Regions from separate parts of the Sphingomonas sp. SL1004 genome, predicted to be linked through region 1. Evidence: riboswitches for the same ligand, from Rfam matches in the RefSeq annotation. Region 1 holds a riboswitch; the other holds the start of a gene.
What was found. A riboswitch is a leader RNA that binds a small molecule or an ion and turns the genes downstream of it on or off. The one in region 1 is predicted to bind cobalamin.

Region 1 (10,716 bases):
AGACGCGCGCGCAGACCTCGGCATCGGCCTGGACGACGTCGCTGTGAAGGGCCGCAACGTCGAGGTCACCGTCCACAGCCTCGGCGCGAAGGACGCGAAGGGTGGCCACGCGAATCTGGTCGACCCGACGGGCAAAGTGCTGGCGACCACGACCATCCCGCCGCTCGCCGCCCCGATCGACCTCCGGCCGAAAACCACGACCGTGAAGCTGGCGATCCCGGCTCGCGTCGATCCCGCAACGCTCGCCGTCCACGTCGCGCTCACCGGAGACGAGCCCGAGATCACCCAGGCCAACAACCTCGTTCCGTTACCTCGATGACGGGTGCCCGATGACACCTCACCAGAACCCTGCCCCGAACCCCGTCGATGGTTATTCCACACCGACATCTACCCATCGTCATCCCCGCGCAGGCGGGGACCCAGATACTCTAACGTCGGCGATCACGCCGAAAAGCCAGCCAGTATGGGTTCCCGCCTGCGCGGGATTGACCGACGGATTTTTGACGGGTGCGGGGACCAACCCCGTTCATAGCTGGACCGCGCCAATCCCGAGTCCCTCCCCCGTCCAGACTGGGCTCGCCCCCACCCCGTTCGTGCTGAGCGAAGTCGAAGCACACGTATCCAAGGGGGAGCCGTTCACTCTAGGCGAACGGAGAGGTGCAAGATGACTCCGACCCGCAGAAACGTACTCGTCGGCTTGGCGTCATCAGCCTTCCTCCCCACAACCGCCCGCGCCCAATCCACCACGTCCCTGCGCCAAGCCCTGGACACCGCCGCTGCAACCGACCCAGACGAAGCGCTCCACCTGCTAGCCCCCTTCAACGAAGAGGGCCTGCAACCCGGCGAACGGCTCGACCTGACCACCGCCCGCGCCGGTCTCACGATCGACGCCGCCATCGGACGGTCCGTGTTCGGCCGCACCGGACGGAGCCCGTATCGCGTCACGCCGACCACCGGCGCGTGGAAGGCCGCGCGCCTCGATAACGCCAAGGTCGATGCAGACACCGCTGCCATCCAAACCGATGCAGACGCCGGCATAATCCTCCCCCGCCTATCCCTCGATCGCACGATCGAAGCCCTCCGCACCGCCTCATCAAACCCCGCGATCGATCGCCAGATCTCCACGCTGGAAAGCCTGCGAGACACCGCCCCCTCCGCCCCCGGTGTCGGCCGGCTCCCCGGCGGTGCGGACTGGTACGCACTCGTCTTCCGGCGCTCGCTCGGCACCATGACGCCAGCCTATGCCGAACGTCGACTATTCGCCGAACTGAACCACCTCCAAGCCCGCGCGACCCACCTGTTCGACCAGATCGGCGCCCCCAAGGGCAGAATCGCAGACCGCTACACCAAACTCTGGCGCGACGACCGCTTCCTCTATCCCGACACCGACGCCGGCCGCGCCGAAGCGGTCGCCGACATGAACCGCGTGCTAGCCACGGCCCGCATCCACATCACGGCAGCGTTCGGTCAACTCCCGCCGTGGTGCATCAACGCCGCCGCTCGCCCTCTGTCCGCGCTCGAGATCGCCAGCGGCCGCGCCGGCTACCGCGAAGTCCCGACTCCGTCCCATCCCGGCGCTTATGTCGTAGACATCAAGGACATCCGCCGCCGCCCGCGCTGGACTCTCCCCAGCGTCGTCGCGCACGAACTGCTCCCCGGCCACATGATCCAGCTCGGCCTGGAGGGACCCGCCCCGCCCCACCCGCTCCGGATCGACTATGCCTCCGCGTTCGTCGAAGGGTGGAGCATCTACGCCGAGCAACTCGCCGAAAAGAGCGGCGCCTATACCGATCCCCATGATGCACTCGGCCACGTCCACTGGCTCCTGTTCCGCGTCACTCGCGCGCTGGTCGACATCGGTATTCACCTCCACGGCTGGTCGATCGACCAAGCCCGAGAACGCCTGATCGAATGGCAGGGCGAACCCGCCTATTTCGCGCCGTTCGACGTCGAACTCGCGCGCATCCCGCTCGAACCTGCCTCCCGCGTCGCCGAGGCGATGGCGTGGCTGACGATCGCCGATACCGCGCACGGCAAACCTCCGATCGCCTATCACGCCGCGCTGCTCGGCCATGGTCGCATGCGGACCGACGACATTCGAAACGCGGTCGCCTGACGAAGATCGATTGGCATCGTCCGCGAACGACACTACCCAGGCCGACGAGAGATCGGTTCGCCGGTTCCTCGCCATGATCGCGTCGGTGCCCGAAAGGGCTTGATTGGGAATGCGGTGCGGAAGGGTTCCTTCCAATGCCGCGGCTGTCCCTGCAACTGTAAGCGGTGAGCGAAACGCACGGGCCCTTCACGCGCGAAGGGCAGCCACTGGATCGATGATCTGGGAAGGCGTGGCGTGGAGCTTTGACCCGTGAGCCAGGAGACCTGCCGGCGTCTGGTCGCTCTTGTCCCGGTCCAGGGGGTGGCCGAGGCACGGTGAACGCCGTCTGAGCGACGACACGCGCGGCAGGGGCCGCACGGCGACGCGCGTCGGCCGCTCATGGCGTCCGGTCTTCGCGTGTCGCGGCCGCTCGCGGCAGGCCCCCGTCCTCGTCGGACGCCGGGGAGTTCTGCATGACGACTGCGACGCTAGATAGACCGGTCGAGAGACCGACGCGCGCCGCCACCCGTAAGCGGATCGGCTGGATGTTCGCATGCCTGGTCATTGCCAACATCGCCGCGTGGGGCTGGGCCTTCTCGCTGTTCCACGCGCAACCGCTGATGCTGGGCACCGCGCTGCTCGCTTGGGGTCTTGGCCTGCGCCACGCGGTCGACGCGGACCACATCGCCGCGATCGACAACGTAACGCGCAAACTCATGCAGGACGGCCAGCGCCCGATCGCGGTCGGCTTCTGGTTCGCGATCGGCCACTCGGGCATCGTGCTGATCGCCGCTGTCGCAATCGCGGTTACCGCCAGCGCGCTGTCGCAGTTCGAGGCGTTCAAACAAGTCGGCGGCGTCATCGCGACCGTCATCTCCGCCGTCTTTCTGTTCACGATCGCGGCGATGAACCTGATCATCCTGCGCTCGGTCTGGCGTACCTTCGGCCATGTCCGCGGTGGCGGCACCTATGTCGAGGAGGACCTGGAACTGCTGCTCGGCAATCGCGGCCTGCTCGCGCGGCTGTTCCGGCCGATGTTCCGACTGGTCACGCGGAGCTGGCACATGGCGCCGCTCGGCTTCCTCTTCGGGCTGGGGTTCGACACGGCCACCGAGGTTGCGATCCTTGGCCTGTCCGCGAGCCAAGCCGCCGACGGCCTGTCGATCGGCACCGTGCTCGTTCTACCGGTGCTGTTCGCGACCGGCATGGCGCTGGTCGATACCGCGGACGGTGTCGTCATGCTCGGTGCGTATGAATGGGCGTTCGTGAAGCCGATCCGCAAACTCTATTACAACATCACCATCACGTTGATCTCCGCGATCGGCGCGATCGCGATCGGCGGGATCGAGACGCTCGCGTTGCTCGGCACGAAGCTCGAACTCACGGGCGGCGTATGGGACGTCGCCGCGGCGCTCGGCGAGAATTTCAACGGCCTCGGCTTTGCGATCATCGGCCTGTTCGTGCTCTGCTGGGTGCTGAGCTTTGCGATCTACCGCTGGAAACACTTCGACGAGATCGAAGTCGTGAACGGATAGCTAGCGGCTTGGCGCAAATTCCTTTAGGCCGCCTTCGCGAGGGTCGGTTGGACCGAACCTCACAGATCGCGCCGGTGCCCCAAAGGGCTTGAATGGGAATGCGGTGCGGGGGGATGCCCTCCCAATGCCGCGGCTGTCCCTGCAACTGTAAGCGGTGAGCGAGACGCACACGCCCTTCGTTTTAAAGGGCAGCCACTGGGTAATAACCTGGGAAGGCGTACGTCGAGCCTCGACCCGCGAGCCAGGAGACCTGCCAGCGCAACGGTCGCTCTTGCCATGATCCAGGGGATGGTCGCGGCACGGTACTCCGTCTGAGCGACGAACGCGTGCGGCTACGAAGCCGTGCGTGCGTGTGCTCGAAGGAGAATAAGAATGTCGGATCTCGCCAAAGTCCCCGTAACAATCGTCACCGGCTTCCTCGGAGCGGGCAAGACGACACTGATCAGCCATCTGATCCGCAACGCGAACGGCCGCCGTCTCGCCGTCGTCGTCAACGAATTCGGCACGCTCGGCATCGACGGCGACATCCTCAAGGGCTGCGCGATCCCCGACTGCCCCGCGGAGAACGTGGTGGAGCTCGCCAATGGCTGCATCTGCTGCACCGTCGCCGACGACTTTATCCCGACCGTCGAGACGCTGCTCGCACTCGACCCTCGCCCCGACCACATCCTGATCGAGACGTCCGGCCTTGCGCTGCCCAAGCCGCTGTTGAAGGCGTTCGACTGGCCTGCGATCCGTTCGCGCATCACCGTCGACGGCGTCATCGCGCTTGCCGATGCCGAGGCCGTCGCCGCCGGGCGGTTCGCGCCTGACGTCGCTGCGCTCAACGCCCAGCGCGCCGCCGACCCGAGCGTCGATCACGAGACGCCTTTGTCGGAAGTGTTCGAGGACCAGCTCGCCTGCGCCGATCTCGTTCTCCTGACCAAGGTCGATCTCGCCGGCCCCGAAGGCGTCGCCAAGGCGCGCGCGGTGATCGCCGCCGAGTCCGCGCGGCCGCTCCCGGTGATCGACCTCACCGACGGCGTGATCGATCCGGGCGTGATCCTGGGCCTCAACGCCGCCGCCGAGGACGACATCGCCAGCCGCCCCTCGCATCACGATGGCGAGGACGATCACGAGCATGACGATTTCGACAGCGTCGTCGTCGAGCTCGGCGAGATTGCTGACCCCGCCGACCTCACCGCAAAGATCGAGGCACTCGCCCGCAGCGCCGACATCCTCCGCGTGAAGGGCTACGCGGCAGTCACCGGCAAGCCGATGCGCCTGCTCGTCCAGGCCGTCGGCGCGCGCGTACGCACGCAGTACGACCGCCCGTGGCGCGCCGACGAACCGCGTCGCACGCAACTCGTGGTCATCGCCGAGCACGACCGAATCGACGAGGCCCGCATCAAGGCCGCGCTGGACGGCTGAGGCCCACGATGCACGTCGTCTTCCGCGAGACCCACGGGCTGGAGGAAAGCGCGGTCCCGCAGGACCTCGCTCAAACGCCTGCGGACCTCGTCGTCCTGTCCTTCTCCGACGGCGACCTCGGCGCATTCGCCGCGGGCTGGAGACGTGCGGACGCGACCGGAAGCCGATTGCCGTCGCTACGCCTCGCGAACCTGACCGCGCTCCAGCATCCGCTGTCGGTCGACACCTACATTGAGCAGACTTTATCCAGCGCGAAGGGCATCCTGATCCGGCTGATCGGCGGGCGGTCGTACTGGAGCTATGGTCTGCAACAAGTCGAAAGCCTCGCGCGGGAGAAGGGTATTGCGCTAGCCGTCCTCGCCGCAGACGGTCGCATCGACACGCGACTGGGCGCCGCCTCGACGATCCCGCTCTCCACACTCCGCCGCTTGGCGAACCTTTGCGACACCGGCGGCGCGGTCGCGGCCCAAGCGGCGCTGGCCCAGTTCGCGCTCGCGTCAGGCTGTTACGCGGGGCCCGTCACCGGCGTCCGCGCGATCGCCGATGTTGGCGGCTGGGAACCGCGTGACGGCGTGACCTGCCCGGCCGTATTTGCGCTCAGCGCGGACCGCCCCCGCGTGCTGATCGTCTTCTACCGTTCCTACCTCACCGCTGCCGACCTGCATCCGATCGAAGCGCTCCACGCGGAACTGACCGCGCGAGGTTTCGACGTCCTCGGCCTGTTTGCTCCCTCATTGAAAGCGCCCGACGCAGCCGGCTGGCTAACCCGCTGGGTCGAAGCCCTGAGCCCCGCCGCGATCGTCAACGCCACCGCCTTTTCCGCACGCGGCGCCACCGATACCACGCCGCTCGACGCCGCCAACGTCCCCGTCTTCCAGATCGCGCTGGCTACCTCCGACCACGCGGCATGGCTCGGCGCAACGCGAGGCCTGTCCCCAGCCGACCTTGCCATGCACGTCGTCCTTCCCGAAGTGGACGGTCGCCTGTTCGCCGGCGTCGCCAGCTTCAAGGAAGCCGCCGCCCGCGATGGTGACCTCGAATATACCCGCCGCGAACACCGCGCCGACCCAGCACGCATCACCGCCATCGCAGCGCGTATCGAAGCCTGGACGAAACTCGCCAGCAAACCCGTAGCGGACCACCGCATCGCGATCGTCCTCTCGACCTACCCAGGCAAGGCATACCAGATGGCGCACGCGGTCGGCCTCGACGCGCTCGCCTCCACCCAAGCCATCCTCGCCGATCTTACCGAAGCCGGCTACGCGATGACCCCCGACGTAGGCGATCTCGCTACGTCACGCATAAACTGGCCGCTCGCCGAGTATCGCAAAGCCCTCGCGCAGCTCCCCGAAGCCCTGCGGAATGATCTCCAGGAAACCTGGGCCGACCCCACCGAAGACTTCACCTTCACCGCGATCGACCAAGGCGGGGCGCTCGTGGCGCTCCAACCCGAGCGCGGCCGAACCGAACACCGCACGGAGGAATATCACGACCTCTCGCGCTGCCCCTGCCACGCCTATGTCGCCTTCTACCTCTGGCTTCGCACACGAGGCACCGACGCGATCGTCCATGTCGGCGCGCACGGCACGCTCGAATGGCTACCCGGCAAGTCGGTCGCGCTGTCGGACGCCTGCTGGCCTGAAGCGCTCACCGGCGCGCTGCCCGTCATCTACCCGTTCATCGTCAACGACCCCGGCGAAGCGGCCCAAGCCAAACGCCGCATCGGCGCAGTGACGCTCGGCCACGTCCCGCCACCGCTCGAACGCACCCGCACCGGCGCAGGTCTGGGGCGCCTCGAAGCGCTGCTCGACGAATTCTCCAACGCCGATGGCCTCGATCCAGCCCGCCGCGACCGCCTGCAACGCGACATCCGCGACGAAGCCACTGCCACCGGCCTCGCCGCAACGCTGGGCCTCGACGACACACAGTCCCAGGCCGACGCGATCACCCGCATCGACACCTTCGTCTGCGACGTGAAGGAGAGCCAGTATGGCGACGGCCTCCACATCTACGGCCGCGGCGAGCACGGCGCCGCTGAACGCGCCGGTCTCCTGTCCGCGCTCAAAGGCAAACGCGTCGCACCCGGCCCCTCCGGCTCGCCCTGGCGAGGCCGCGCCGACGTCCTCCCGACCGGCCGCAACCTCTACACGACCGATCCCCGTGCAGTCCCATCACGCGCCGCGCATACCCAAGGCGTGAAGCTCGCCGACGAACTCGTCCGCCGCCATCTGCAGGACCACGGCGACTACCCCCACAATCTCGTCGTCGATCTCTGGGCTTCCGCGACGATGCGGACAGCCGGCGAAGAGTTCGCGATGGCGCTCCACCTGCTCGGCGCGGAACCGATCTGGGACATGCAGTCCGACCGCGTCACGGGCGTCGAGATTCTACCACTGGCGAACTTCGACCGTCCTCGCATCGACGTCACGCTGCGCGTCTCAGGCCTGTTCCGCGATGCCTTCCCGACGCTCTGCACGATGTTTGGCCAAGCCGTCCGAGCCTTGGCCGCACGCGACGAGCCCGCGGACTGGAACCCGTTCGTCGGCCACGAGCCAACACCGCGCGTCTACGGCCCCGAACCCGGCCGCTACGGCCTGAGCATGGGTGACGCCGCCGAAACCTACACGCCGGAGGCGCGCCTGACCGCTGGCAAGGCTTGGCTATCCGCCTCCAGCCACGCGTTGGATGACGGCAGCGACAGCTTCGACCCGGCCGGCATCCGCGACCGTGTCGCCGCTGCCGTCGCCTTCGTCCACGTCCAGGATCTGCCCGAGACCGACCTGCTGCTCGCCGCAGACTACGCCGCGCACGAAGCAGGCTTCGCCGCCGCGCAATCGGTCGCCGGGGGAAGCGCCACTCTCTACCATCTCGACGCGAGAGACCCGTCCCAAGCCAAAGCCCGCCCATTCAAGGAAGAGATCGCCCGCGTCGTCCATGCCCGCGCCGCCCACCCCGGCTGGGTAGACGGCATGATGCGCCACGGATTCCGCGGCGGTGCGGAGATCGCCGCCACGCTCGATCATCTCGGCGCCTTCGCGCATCTCGCCAGCGCGGTCCGCCCCGAACTGATCGACCTCTATTACGACGCCACCCTAGGCCGCGACGACGTCCACGCCTTCCTTGCCAAAGCCAACCCCGGCGCGCTGGCCGCGATGCAGGCGCGCTTTGCAGCGCTCCACGCCGCCGATCTGTGGCCGACCCGCCGCAACTCGATCCTCGCAGCGCTGGACCTGCCGGCATGACCGGGTTCGTCGTCAAAGGCTGGTGCCCCGACGCTTGGCGTCCGATGATGGCCGGCGACGGCCTGCTCGTTCGCGTCCGTCCCCCGCTCGGTCGCCTGACCCGCACGCAGGTTCTGGGCCTTGCTGAAGCCACGACGCAGCACGGCAACGGCCAGATCGACGCCACCACCCGCGCCAACCTGCAGATCCGCGGCGTTCGCGAGGAAAGCTGGCGCCCGCTGATCGACACGCTCCTCGATCTCGGCCTGATCGACCGGGTCCAAACCCGAGAGGCCCGCGCCAACATCCTCGTCACACCCGTCTGGCGCACAGGCGACGACACCCACCGCATCGCCGGGGAGCTGCGCGCCCGACTGTCGGAGCTGCCGGATCTTCCCGGCAAGGTCGGTTTCGCGATCGACGCCGGCGCTGCACCAGTGCTGCAAGACGCGCCCGCCGACTTCCGCGTCGAACGCACCGCATCCGGTCGATTGATCCTTCGCGCAGACGGCCGAGACCTTGGCGCACCGTTGTCGCCCGGCAGCGAAGTCTATCACCTGATCGCGCTGGCCCGCTGGTTCGTCGAAAGCGGCGGCACGGCGAGCGGTCGCATGGCAAGATACGACGCACCTCTCCCCGAGTGGGCCACCGGAACGACGACGCCCGCAGCTGCCGCGCCCCATGTCAAACCCGGCCAGCATCCGCTCGGCATCGCGCTCGGCCTGCCATTTGGCCGCGTCTCGGCGATGGCGCTGACTCGATTCATCGAGGCCGAAACCGCCATCGAAGCTATCCGTCTGACTCCTTGGCACATCGTCATCTGCGAAACGGAGGGGGCGCTCGCGGTACAGCCCGACCCCGCCGACTTCATCACCGATCCTTTATCGCCGTTACTCCGCACGGATGCCTGTGTCGGCGCATCGGCCTGTCCACAAGCCACTGTCGAAACCCGCAGTCTCGCGCACCGCCTGGCCCCTCACATCGCAGGCCGGCTCCACGTCTCCGGATGCGCCAAGGGATGCGCGCGAGCCGCCCCCGCCGACGTAACGCTGACCGGGCGCGAAGGCCGTTACGACCTCGCCTTCAACGCGCGTGCCGGCGCACCACCCTTCCGCGCAGGCCTCGACGCCGCGCAGATCCTCGCTCATTTCGGAGCCGCCTGAATGCCGTACGCCTATGAAACCGACGGCGCGGCGATCTACCGCCAGTCCTTCGCGATGATCCGCGCGGAGGCCGACCTCGCCCGGTTCTCGCCCGAAGAAGAGCCCGTCGCCGTCCGCATGATCCACGCAGCGGGACTGGTCGGCCTAGCCCCACATATCCGCTTCACGCCCAATTTCGCCACCGAAGCACGCCGCGCACTGCAAGCCGGCGCGCCGATCCTCTGCGACGCGCGCATGGTCACGGAAGGGATCACGCGCGCCAGATTGCCCGCAGACAACCACATCATCTGCACGCTCCATGCCCCAGAAACGCCCGAGCTAGCGCGTACGATGGGCAACACCCGCTCGGCCGCAGCACTCGAACTCTGGCGCCCGCATCTCGCCGGCGCGGTCGTCGCGATCGGCAACGCGCCCACCGCGTTGTTCCACCTGCTCAACATGCTCGAAGACCCCGATTGTCCGCGCCCGGCGGCGATCATCGGCTGCCCCGTAGGCTTTGTCGGCGCGGTCGAATCGAAGGCGGCACTCTGGACCGACCAACCCGTGCCGTGCGTCGTCGTCGAGGGCCGGATGGGCGGCAGCGCGATCACCGTCGCCGCGGTCAACGCGCTCGCGAGCGGCACCGAATGACGCCTGGCACGATTCACGGCGTAGGCTTGGGACCGGGTGCGCAGGACCTGATGAGCGTCCGTTCGGATCGCCTGGTCCGCAGCGCGCGTCATATCGCCTATTTCCGCAAAGCCGGGCGCCCCGGTCAGGCACGAAAGATCGTCGACGGCATGCTCCGCGTCGACGTGATCGAGTTCCCGATGGAATACCCCGTAACCACGGAGATCCCGGTCTCCGACCCTCGCTACAACGACTGCCTGTCGGCATTCTACGAAGGCTGCATCGATCACCTTGCGACGCTTGCACGCGCCGGCGAAGACGTCGTCGTACTCTGCGAAGGCGACCCGTTCTTCTACGGCTCGTTCATGCACCTCTACACCCGCCTCCAGACGATCGCGCCGGTGCAGGTCGTCCCCGGCATCACCGGCATGTCCGGCGCCTGGACCGCCAGCAGAGCACCGATCACCTGGGGCGACGACGTGCTGACCGTCCTTATGGGCACGCTCCCCGAGGAGGATCTGGTCCGCCGCATCCGCGACACCGACGCGCTGGTGGTGATGAAGATCGGCCGTCACCTCGCCAAGCTCCGCCGCGCCGTCGCCGCCGCCGGACGCGAGAGCGAGGCATGGCTGGTCGAATACGCCGCGATGGCCGATCAGCGTGTCACGCGGCTCTGCGAGGCG
Region 2 (10,716 bases), 2.6 Mb from region 1:
CCGAATCCACGCACGGGTTGGTCGAGACGATCCCCCCGCCTCCGCTCGGTGGTGCTGCACATCCGCCGAGCAGCAGGGCGGCGAGGATTGCCCCCGACCTCATTTCAGGCGCAACCGCACGCCGCCATACGCCGCACGGCCATAGGTGCCGTAGCCCGTGACCGTCTGATAACTCGCGTCGGTGACGTTATCGACACGACCGTAGATCGCGAACCGCTCACCGATCGGGAACTCCGCACGGACGCTGCCGATCGCATAGCCGTCGATCCGCGTCGTGTTGCCGGCATCGTTGAAGCTGTCGTCGACCAGCGACACGGTGCCGCCGACCGAGAGCCCGAACCCGAACCGGTAATCGGCGTTGACGCTGGCGGTCTGCCGCGGGCGACGCGCGAGTTCGTTGCCGTAATTCGCGCCGATCGAGCGGTTCTCGGTGTGGATGTAGCTGTAGTTGGCGGTGAGCGTCAGCGCATCGACCGGACGCAACGCCAGCGTGAACTCGACTCCGTCCGCCTCGGCGCGCGCGATGTTCTGGTAGGTGTACGTCTCCAGATCGAAATCGATCTGGTTGCGCGTGCGGCGGTTGAAATAGGTCACGCCGACGCGGGCCCGGTCGCCGAGGAACGCCTGCTCGACGCCGATATCGAAATTGCGTGCCGTCTCCGGGTCCAGATCGCGGTCACCATATTCGGAGAAGAGCTGGTACAGCGTCGGCGCCTTGAACCCTTCACCATAGCTTGCGCGGACGGTGGTGCCGGTCCGCAGCGCCAGCGCCGCGTTCGCGCCGAACGTCGTGTGGTTGCCGAAATCCTCGTGATCGTCGTTGCGGACGCCGCCGGTGATCGTGAGGATGTCGAGCGGCTTGACGATCAACTGGCCGTAAACGCTGGTGATTCCGGTATCGGCATAGGTGAAGCCGTCATTGTAACGGCTGTTCTCGCGCTCCACGCCGGCGACGACGCGGACCTGGTCGAGCGGGCGAAAGTCGCCTTGGTATTCGTAGCGCTCGCTACGGCCGCGACCGATGAACGACGGGTCCGCGCCGAACGCCGGCTCGTAATTGTCGCGGTCGATGTCGGCGATCGTGAACGCGACCCGGTTGTTGAACCGTCCGTCGGCGAAGTTCGCGTGCAGCCCCGCATAGCCGTAAAGCTCCTGCGTCTTGCTATAGTCGGCGGTGTCGGCAAGCACATAGTCGGGCGCCGGGAAGCCATCCAGTTCGCCCCGGCTGTCCGCGAAATACCCGCGCAGGTCGAGGCCGATCCCTGGCGCGAACTCGACGCCGAGCCGTCCGGTCGCGCCATATTGACGATACCCGTCCCGCTCCGTCCCGTCAGCGGCCGATGAAATCCCGTCGGTCTTCAGATACCCGCCGGTCAGCGATCCCGACACTGGCCCGGTCTTCCCCAACACGCCTGCGCTCGCGAACACGCTGTCGGCATAGCCATATTCGGCGTTGGCGCGCGCCTGCAAACCCTCGCTCGGTGCGGCGGTGATGATGTTGACGACGCCGCCGATCGCCTGGCTGCCCCAAGGCACCGAGTTCGGTCCGCGCAACACTTCGATCCGCTCGACCGAACTCGACAGGAGATTGCCGAAATCGAAGCCGCCGCCGGTCGACGACGGATCGTTGACCCGCACGCCGTCGATCACCACCAACGTCTGGTCGGACTCGGCACCGCGGATCCGCACACCGGTCAAAGCACCCAGCGTGCCGTTGCGCGTCACGGTAACACCCGGCGTGGTCGCGAGCAGGTCTGACACGACGACGGTCTGGCGGCGCTCGATCTCGGCGCGGTCGATCACGGTCACCGCCTGGCCGACTTCGCTCGCGGGTTGCGCGACGCGGGTCGCGGTGACGACGACTTCGGGCGCGTCGCTGTCGGGGATGTCCTGCGCATAGGCCGGCGATGCGATCAGCGCGGCGCTCAGGAGAAGGAGAAATTTCGTCATGGGTTACGTCCTGAAAAGCCGCTCGCGACCATTCGCGAAACGGCAGACGTCTCTCACTCGAGGGAACTCCATTTGACCGGAGCGCTCGTCCGCGCCGGAGCACCCGCCCGCGCAGTGGATCGACCGTGAGGGGCAGGTCTCCTGGCTTCCGGGTCATCGCCTCCACCCCGCCTTCCCAGATCGAAACCCAGTGGCGTAATCGGGGTGGCCGCTTTCCGGTCACAGTTGCGGGGACAGCGCCGGCCTTGCGGATTTGGGTCCTGACGACCTGCCCGCGCACCGACTTCCCTTTTGATCCCGTCGCCGGGAACCCTTCACGCGCTCGGCATTAGTCGCACGCCATGCACGGGTCAACGCGTGCCGGTTCAGCGGATCCCGTAGCGCAACCCGACCCAGATCGTCCGCGGTGTCGCGCGTTCGACGATGTTCGCCCCGCTGATCCCCGCCTCGACCCGCTCGTTGAACAAATTCTCGCCGCGCAGTTCGGCGACCAGCGATCGCATGATCGGCAGCGCGGCATACGCATCCAGCGTCGTCGCCGGATCGAGTACGCGCGTATTCTGGTCGTCGTCATATTGCTGGCCGATGTGCCGCACGGTCAGCGACAGCGCGGCCGCGTCGTGCCGCCAGTCGACGGTCCCCGACACCTGATCGCGCGGCGTCTGTGCCGGTCGCAAACCATCGAGCGCAGCCGTGATTCCCGATCCCTCGACCTTCGAGTTGGTATGCGACCACGACGCCTGTACGCCGAAGGCGCCGGGTCGATACGACGCATCCAGCTCGAACCCATGCGCTCGGATCGCATCGAGGTTCTGGCGCACGCGGTAGGTCGTCACCCCCGGCAACACCTGCGTCGGACTGGTCGTCGTGACGTTGGCGATCGCATCCTTCAGCCGGTTGTAGAAATAGGTCGCTGCGATGCTCACCCCCGGCGCCGGCGTCAGCGTGATGCCGCCCTCGACCCCGGTCAGTCGCTCCGGCGACAACAGCGCATTCGCCGCGGTCGCATCGTTACCGACGCGGAACGGGCGATACAGTTCATTGAGCGTCGGCAACCGCCACCCGCGATAGCCGGCGGCGCGCAATGTGATCGCGTCGAGCGGCTTGTACGCCACGCCCGCCCGCCCGGTTGTCTCGCTGCCGTTGCGGTCCGCGTAGCGCAGATTGGTCAGTGCCACGCCGGTCGCCAGCGGACGTTCGGACAGATAGCCGCCATCGATCGACCACCAGTCGACCCGCCCGCCGAGGCTGAAGGTGAAGTCGCCTGCGACCAGGCTGCCATCGGCGAACACGCCGGTCGTCGTCGTGCTCCCCCCCGCTTCGCGCCGCCGCGTCGGGACCGCGTTCACGAACGTATAGAGCTCCTGTGTCTTGCCGCTGACGTCGCGGATATCCGCGCCGAGGCGCAACGTGATGCTCTCGCCCAAGGGCGGCGCAATCTCGACGCGTCCGCCCAGCCCGGTGGCCGGCGTATTATACTGGTTCAGCGACTGGATCGCGGTCGTCCGCGCGGCATTGATGCTGTTGAAGCTGCTCGCGAACGCGCGCGTCTGCAGATAGGCGAGCGCGGAATACGCCCAGTTCCCGCGCCCGATCAGGCGGATGCTGGCGTCGGCGCCTCCGCTCTTGTTGTCGGTAAAGTCGCTGCCGCGGTCGCGCTTGTCGGTGAACGCGCTCGCATTCATCTGCAATTCGGTCTTCGCGCCGATCCCGACGACGGTCCGCAGCGCACCCGACGCCTGTTCGTACGGGGCTGGTCGATCAACGATCCCGCGGCTTTCCTCGACGGTCGGCGTAAAGCCGTCACCGCGTGCATAGGCCCCTGACAAGGTGGCGAATCCCGATCCACGGACCAGCGCCGCAGAGCCCTGCGCGTCGACCGAGTCACGGCTGCCATAGGCGACGCTGCCCTGGAACGGGGTCAGTTGATCGGGCGTCGCGCTTTCCAGCTCGACCGTCCCGGCCAAGGCTCCCGGCCCCTGATACCCGCTGCCGCCGCCGCGCGTGACGCGGATGCGGCCGAGCCGCCCCGTCGCATACGCCGGAAACGCGACCCATCCGCCGAACGGATCCGCCTGCGGGACGCCATCGAAGATCAGCAGCGCGCGGCTCGACGCGTTACCACCAATGCCGCGCAGCGAAATGCCTTGGCTGGTCGGGTTGGCACTGCGCGAATCCGAGCGACGGAACTGCTGCAGGCCGGCGACGTCGGCGAGGATGCTTTCCAGCCGATTGCTCGCATTCGCCTGGATCCGGTCGCGCTCGATCGTGACGACGTCGTATGCGCGGTCGCCTGGCGCCGCCTCGAGCCCGCGACCAGTGACGACGATGTCGGGAGTCATCTCCGGGGCTGGCGCGCCGATCGACTGGGCAAAAGCCGGACCCGACGAAAGAAGTGCGAGGGCCAAGGCGGGAAGCGAGGTGCGTATCATCGGCGCCGCATGGCAGGATTCCGCGGCAGGACAAGCCCGGACGCTTGGCGCGACATCGTTTTCGAACACTCCGCACATCGTCGACAGTCGCGGTCGGTGTCTATCGATCGGCGCGTGCCATCGACCATCGCACGGCAAAATGTCGTGATGGACGATGCGCGTCGCCTTCTCGGTCGAAACGCAAGCCCGCTTCTAGCCTGGTCGCCGGACGAGAGGATCGCGGCCTGACTCCTTGTACGACGTGGCACTTGATCGGTACCGGGAATCGCGACGCCCGTTGCGGCGTACCACCGATGCGGGCCGACGCAGGCGCGCATCACGACGCATGGCCGAAGGAGGTACCGAAACGCGGCCTAGCGCTGTCTCGCCAGGATGATCGAGCGCAAACGGCCGGTCCGCCTCGCTCACACCGTCCAGCTGCAGATGCAAAAAAGCCCTGGTAGCTCATCGAGCTACCAGGGCTTTCTATGGTGGGCGTGGCAAGGATTGAACTTGCGACCCCTGCGATGTCAACACAGTGCTCTACCACTGAGCTACACGCCCGCCGGAGGGCTCCACTAGCCGCGGTTATCGCGGGGTGCAAGCGCTCAATGCATGCCGGTGACATTATCCATCTCGAACAGCCGATCGACCTCGGCGACCAGGTCGCGCAGGTGGAACGGCTTGGACAGCACGCGCGCCTGCGGCATCGCCCGCCCGGCCTTCAACGTGACCGCCGCAAAGCCCGTTATGAACATCACGCGGAGGTCCTTGCACATCTCGCCGGCCTTCTGCGCCAGCTCGATCCCGTCCATCTCGGGCATGACGATATCGGTCAGCAACAGATCGAACGTCTCGGTTTCGAGCAGCGGAATCGCTGCCGTCCCGCGATCGACCGCGGTCACCGCATATCCGGAGCGTTCGAGCGCCCGCGTCAGATACTCGCGCATGACCTGATCGTCTTCGGCCAGCAGGATTCGCAACATCGATCAAAAGTCCCGTTTTCGCACAGTGTTCCGTACAGTGTTTCGTACAGCGTTTCGCATACCGACCTACGCCCAAAGCGGTTAAGATTTCCAGATCGATTGCCCGCACCGCACGCTCGCCCTAGCGTGTGCGGCATGCACGCATCCCCCTATGAACGCCTGGGCGCCATGCCGCCCGCGAGCCCGGTGGTGATCTCCGTGCCGCATGCTGGCCGCGATTACCCGCTCGCGCTGATGACTGCGTTGCGCGTGCCGCTGGCGGGCGTGCTGCCGCTCGAGGACCGGCTCGTCGATGCGGTCGCGCGGTCTGCGCGGACCGACCAGACCGCGATCATCCAGACCCGCGCGCGCGCCTGGATCGATCTGAACCGCGGCGAGCATGAGCGCGATCCGCTGCTCGACGAGGGCGCGGCCGCAGTTCCGCTGGCGCAACAATCTGCCAAGCTGCGCAGCGGACTGGGGCTCGTTCCACGACGCGCATCCGGTGCCGGCGACCTGTGGGCGCGGCGCTTCACCGATGCCGACGTAACCGCGCGGATCGCGAACGACCACCGCCCCTATCATGCCGCGCTGGCCGCGGCGCTGGCGGCGGCGCATGCGCGGTTCGGCATCGCCGTGCTGCTCGACGTGCATTCGATGCCGCCGCTCAATACGCCGGGAGGAGGGGCCCGGATCGTCATTGGCGATCGATTCGGCCATTCCGCAGCACCCCGGTTCGTCGGCCGGATCGAGGCTGAATGCACCGCCCGCGGCTTTTCGGTCGGGCTCAACGCGCCCTATGCGGGCGGGCACATCCTCGAACGACATGCCCGGCCTGACATCGGCATCCACGCGATACAGCTCGAATTCGACCGTACGCTGTACCTCGACCGGAAGCTGCACGCGCCGGGTGCAGGGTTTGCGCGCGTCGTCGACCTGTTGCGCGCGACGTTGGTGGCGCTGGCGGACGAGGCGCTGTCGATACCGCTGGCGACCGCCGCCGAGTAATCAGTCGGTCAGCGCGTCGAGCAGCCCCTCGATCCGCTCGGCACGCTCGATCGGATCGGCGATAGCGAGTTCGGCGATCCACCGGCCGTTCTTCTCGACCAACTCGTCCAACGGCTTGTCCGTGCGCTTGTCATGCGGCGTGAACGCGATCGCGGCTGGCCCTGCATCGATCCGCCGGATGGCCGCGGCGCGCGCCAGCATGCGGATCCGCGCTACCAACAACAGATGCCGCGCTGAATCCGGTACGACACCGAAGCGATCCTCCAGTTCCGCCTCGAACTGATCAAGCGCCGCGACATCGTCCAGCCGCGCGAGCCGACCGTAGAGCGACAGACGCACTTCCTCCTCGGGAATCCACGCCTCGGGCAGGCTTCCGCCCACCTCCAGGTGAAGGTCGGGCACCCAGTCATCGACCTCTTCGCCCCGCGCCAGCCGGAGGGCGCGACCGAACAGATGCTGGTACAGGTCGATCCCGATCAGCTTCATGTGCCCGGCCTGCGCCTCGCCGACGAGATCGCCTGCGCCGCGCAGATCGAGATCGCGCGCGCTGATCGCAAACCCCGCGCCGAGCCGGTCGAACGCCTGCAACGTCCGCAGCCGCTTCAGCGTGGCCTCGGCGATCGTCGCCTCGCCGTCGGTCAGCAGCATGATCTGCCCGCGCCGCCCACCACGACCAACCCGCCCGCGCAACTGATGCAGCTGCGACAGCCCGAACCGGTCCGCATGATGCACGATCATCGTGTTCGCGCGCGGCACGTCGAGCCCCGCCTCAATGATGTTGGTCGCCAGCAGCACGTCGCCATCCCCCGCCGCGAACGCGACCATCGCCTCGTCGATCTCGGCTGCGGGCATCTTGCCGTGCGCCTGGACCAGCCCGAGTTCGGGCACGAGCTTGGCGAGCTTCGCGGCGAGCGGCGCCATGTCGTCGATCCGCGGCACCACGACGAAGCTCTGGCCACCACGCGCCCGCTCGCGCCGCAACGCCGCGCGCACGGTCGCGTCGTCGAAGGTCGCGACCGACGTACGGATCGGCTGGCGACGCGCGGGCGGGGTCGCGATCACCGACAGACCCTGAAGCCCGATCATCGCCGATTGCAGCGTCCGCGGGATCGGCGTGGCGCTGAGCGTCAGGACATGCCCCGCCCCGAGTGCATGGAGTTTCGCCTTGTCCGCGGCACCGAAACGCTGTTCCTCGTCGATCACGACGAGTGCTAAATCGTGATAGTCCACGCCCTTGCCTGCGATTGCGCCGGTGCCGATCACGACACCGATCGATCCGTCCGCGAGCCCCGCTTTCACACGCGCTTTCTCGGTGGTGCTGGACAAGCGTGACAAGCCGGCGACGGTGACGCCACTGCCCGCGAACCGCTGTGTAAACGTCTCGATATGCTGGCGAACCAGGACGGTCGTCGGTGCCGCGATCGCCACCTGTCGGCCCGCCAGGGCGACCGCCGCCGCAGCCCGCAACGCGATCTCGGTCTTGCCGTAGCCAACGTCGCCTATCACGAGCCGATCCATTGGCCTGCCACTCGACAGATCGGCCAGCGTCGTGGCGATTGCCCGCGCTTGGTCCGGCGTTTCGGTGAACGCAAAACCTGCTGCAAAGCGTTCGTACGCAGCACGGTCGGGGATGATCGGATCGGTTGTCTGGGCACCCCGTTCGGCCGCTATGGCAGCGAGATCGCGGGCGCTTTCCGCGATGGCAGTATCGATCGCACCGCGTCGCTTCTGCCACGACGACCCGTCGAGCGCGTCGAGCGTCACTGCATCGGCGTCCGCGCCATAGCGCCAGATCCGGTCGGCCTCCGCGACCGGCACGAGCCGACGGCCCTCCTTGGCATAGCCCAATACGACCGCATCGCCGTCATTCCCGGGCAGCTTTTCGAGCCCGCGTATGACGCCGATCCCGAACTCCTCGTGTACGATCACGTCGCCGCAGCGCAGTTCGCTGAATTGCCCGGCGAACGCATCGCCCGCGCTGCCGCCGATCTCGTCCCCGCGAGCGCGACCGCCCAGCAGGTCGGCGCCAGCGATCACGGTAACGCCGGGAACCGCAAAACCCCGGTCGACCGGCGCGACCAGCATCACCGCGGTGCCGGGTTTGGCCGCCATGACGTCCGACCAACTGTCCACAGCGGTGAACGCGATCTTGGCATTCCGTTCGAGCCGGGGTTGCAGAAAGCGCAGATCGCGCGGTGAGCCGACCAGCACCAGCCGCGACTCCGCCAACACCCCGCGCACAAACTTCGCAAACCCGCGCGCCGGATCGCGCTGTTCGATGAACCGCGGCGGCGTCTCGCCGGCGGGCTCGATCGTCAGCATTTCGCGCTTGGCGATCTCGGCACCCCATGCCTTGGCCGCGATCAGATCGTTCGACGCCTTGCGCCGCGGCAGACCGTCGGCGGCGATGGCGAGGAACTTCGTACGGCGGCGATCTGCATCCGGATCGAACGCGACGGCCGCTCCCGGCAGATGCGCGAGGATCGAATCACCCTCCTCGGCCACGGGTTCGGTCGCCCGCCCGATCTCGACGATCTCGATGTCCGCCGACCCCAATTGCGAGACCGGATCATATTCGCGGAGTGCAGTGATGTGCCCATCGGCAAATTCGATCCGCACGGGCGCTTCGCGGTCCGCCGGGAAGATGTCGATGACGTTGCCGCGCACGGCGATCTCGCCCGGTTCGTCGATCCGGTCGTCGACGATATAGCCGATCTCCTCGGCGGTCGCGGCAAAGGCCTCGACGTCGAGTGCGTCGCCGACCGCCAGCCGCGGCGGCGCGGCATCGAACATCGCCGGTGCGGGATAGCGCACCGCGGTCGCCTCCGCGGTCGTGACGAGCAGGATCGGCCCGGTATCGGCCGCGATGGCCGCCCTGACATGGCGTAACGCGGCTACCCGTCGACCCACGTTGGCAGGCGAAGCAGGCGCATCGTCGCCGGGCAACGCGTCGCTCGACGGCAAATGCACGACCACAGCCTGTGGCGCGAGCGCGGCTGCGGTCGCCGCGATTTCGCTCGCGCGCTGATCGTCGGCGGCGACGAACAGGATGTCACCCTCGGTCAGCCGTGCGGCTAGCGTAACGGCAGTCGGCGCCGGCGGCACAGCGCACGCAGCGATTTCGGTCTCGACCTGTTGGCTACGCTGAAGCACTCGCATTCCTCTCGCTGGTGGAAGTCAACGAGACGTCCCATCAGCCGTTCCTGCGATACTATCTTGGATCAGTTAGTTTGCCGTGGGTGAAATCACCACCGGAACCGCACCACCTGTCCGGCCGCCCGATACAACATGGGTCAGCGGCGAGACGCTACGTGTCACATCGAGATCGCGGTCACCGCCGACAGCAGCCCGCGAACCTCACGCACACCCATTTATATGACTTATTCATTGTAACCCAGGCTGCTCACGCTATCACCGGACCGGTAACGGCGCGAGCCCGAGCTTCGGGGCCAACGCGTTGATTTGCCGGGCTTCGGAGAGAACGACATGACGAACACGATCGACGACGGTGCGGCCAAGCAGGGTCAAGGCGGATTGCGGTCGCGTGCGTGGTTCGACGACCCTAGCAATCCCGACATGACCGCGCTCTATATCGAGCGCTATCTGAACTACGGGCTCAGCCTGGAAGAGCTTCAGTCGAACCGGCCGATCATCGGCATCGCGCAGACCGGCAGCGATCTCGCGCCGTGCAACCGCCATCACCTCGTCCTCGCGCAACGCGTCCGCGACGGCATCCGCGACGCTGGCGGCATCCCGATCGAATTCCCGATCCACCCGATCCAGGAAACCGGCAAGCGTCCGACCGCGGGGCTCGACCGCAACCTCGCCTATCTGAGCCTGGTCGAGGTGCTGCACGGCTATCCGATCGACGGCGTCGTCCTGACGATCGGCTGCGACAAGACGACGCCGGCGTGCCTGATGGCCGCGGCGACCGTCAACATCCCGGCGATCGCGCTCTCCGTGGGGCCGATGCTCAACGGCAATTACAACGGCCAGCGTACCGGCTCGGGCACGATCGTCTGGAAGGCGCGCGAGCTGCTCGCGGCAGGCGAGATCGATTACAAGGGCTTCATCGCGCTGGTCGCGTCGTCGGCGCCGTCGACGGGTTTCTGCAACACGATGGGCACCGCGACGACGATGAACTCGTTGTGCGAGGCGCTCGGCATGTCGCTGCCGGGATCGGCGGCGATCCCCGCGCCGCACCGCGATCGCCAGGAATGTTCGTGGGAGACGGGCCGCCGTATCGTCGAGATGGTCGCCGCCAACCGCCGCCCGTCCGACGTGCTCACGCGACAGGCGTTCCTGAACGCGATCCGGGTCAATTCGGCGATCGGCGGATCGACCAACGCGCCGATCCACCTGAACGCGATCGCGCGTCATGT

Region 2: linked by a shared signal. The riboswitch ahead of AC3D24_RS17050 (TonB-dependent receptor plug domain-containing protein) and the one ahead of cobW (cobalamin biosynthesis protein CobW) in region 1 are both predicted to bind cobalamin.

The regions. Positions count from the first base shown of each region.
Region 1 covers NZ_JBYMUX010000001.1:1,107,715-1,118,430, forward strand. Annotated here, with positions in the region: gene AC3D24_RS04925 (LamG-like jellyroll fold domain-containing protein) at 1-319, shown strand, start outside; gene AC3D24_RS04930 (DUF885 family protein) at 665-2,116, shown strand; cobalamin riboswitch at 2,183-2,401, shown strand; gene AC3D24_RS04935 (HoxN/HupN/NixA family nickel/cobalt transporter) at 2,569-3,630, shown strand; cobalamin riboswitch at 3,686-3,902, shown strand; gene cobW (cobalamin biosynthesis protein CobW) at 4,003-5,040, shown strand; gene cobN (cobaltochelatase subunit CobN) at 5,049-8,282, shown strand; gene cobG (precorrin-3B synthase) at 8,279-9,424, shown strand; gene AC3D24_RS04955 (precorrin-8X methylmutase) at 9,425-10,054, shown strand; gene cobI (precorrin-2 C(20)-methyltransferase) at 10,051-10,716, shown strand, end outside.
Region 2 covers NZ_JBYMUX010000001.1:3,718,608-3,729,323, reverse strand. Annotated here, with positions in the region: gene AC3D24_RS17055 (ABC transporter substrate-binding protein) at 1-103, opposite strand, end outside; gene AC3D24_RS17050 (TonB-dependent receptor plug domain-containing protein) at 100-1,950, opposite strand; cobalamin riboswitch at 2,065-2,280, opposite strand; gene AC3D24_RS17045 (TonB-dependent receptor) at 2,316-4,382, opposite strand; tRNA gene AC3D24_RS17040 (tRNA-Val) at 4,851-4,925, opposite strand; gene cpdR (cell cycle two-component system response regulator CpdR) at 4,970-5,347, opposite strand; gene AC3D24_RS17030 (N-formylglutamate amidohydrolase) at 5,483-6,334, shown strand; gene AC3D24_RS17025 (helicase-related protein) at 6,335-9,487, opposite strand; gene AC3D24_RS17020 (IlvD/Edd family dehydratase) at 9,821-10,716, shown strand, end outside.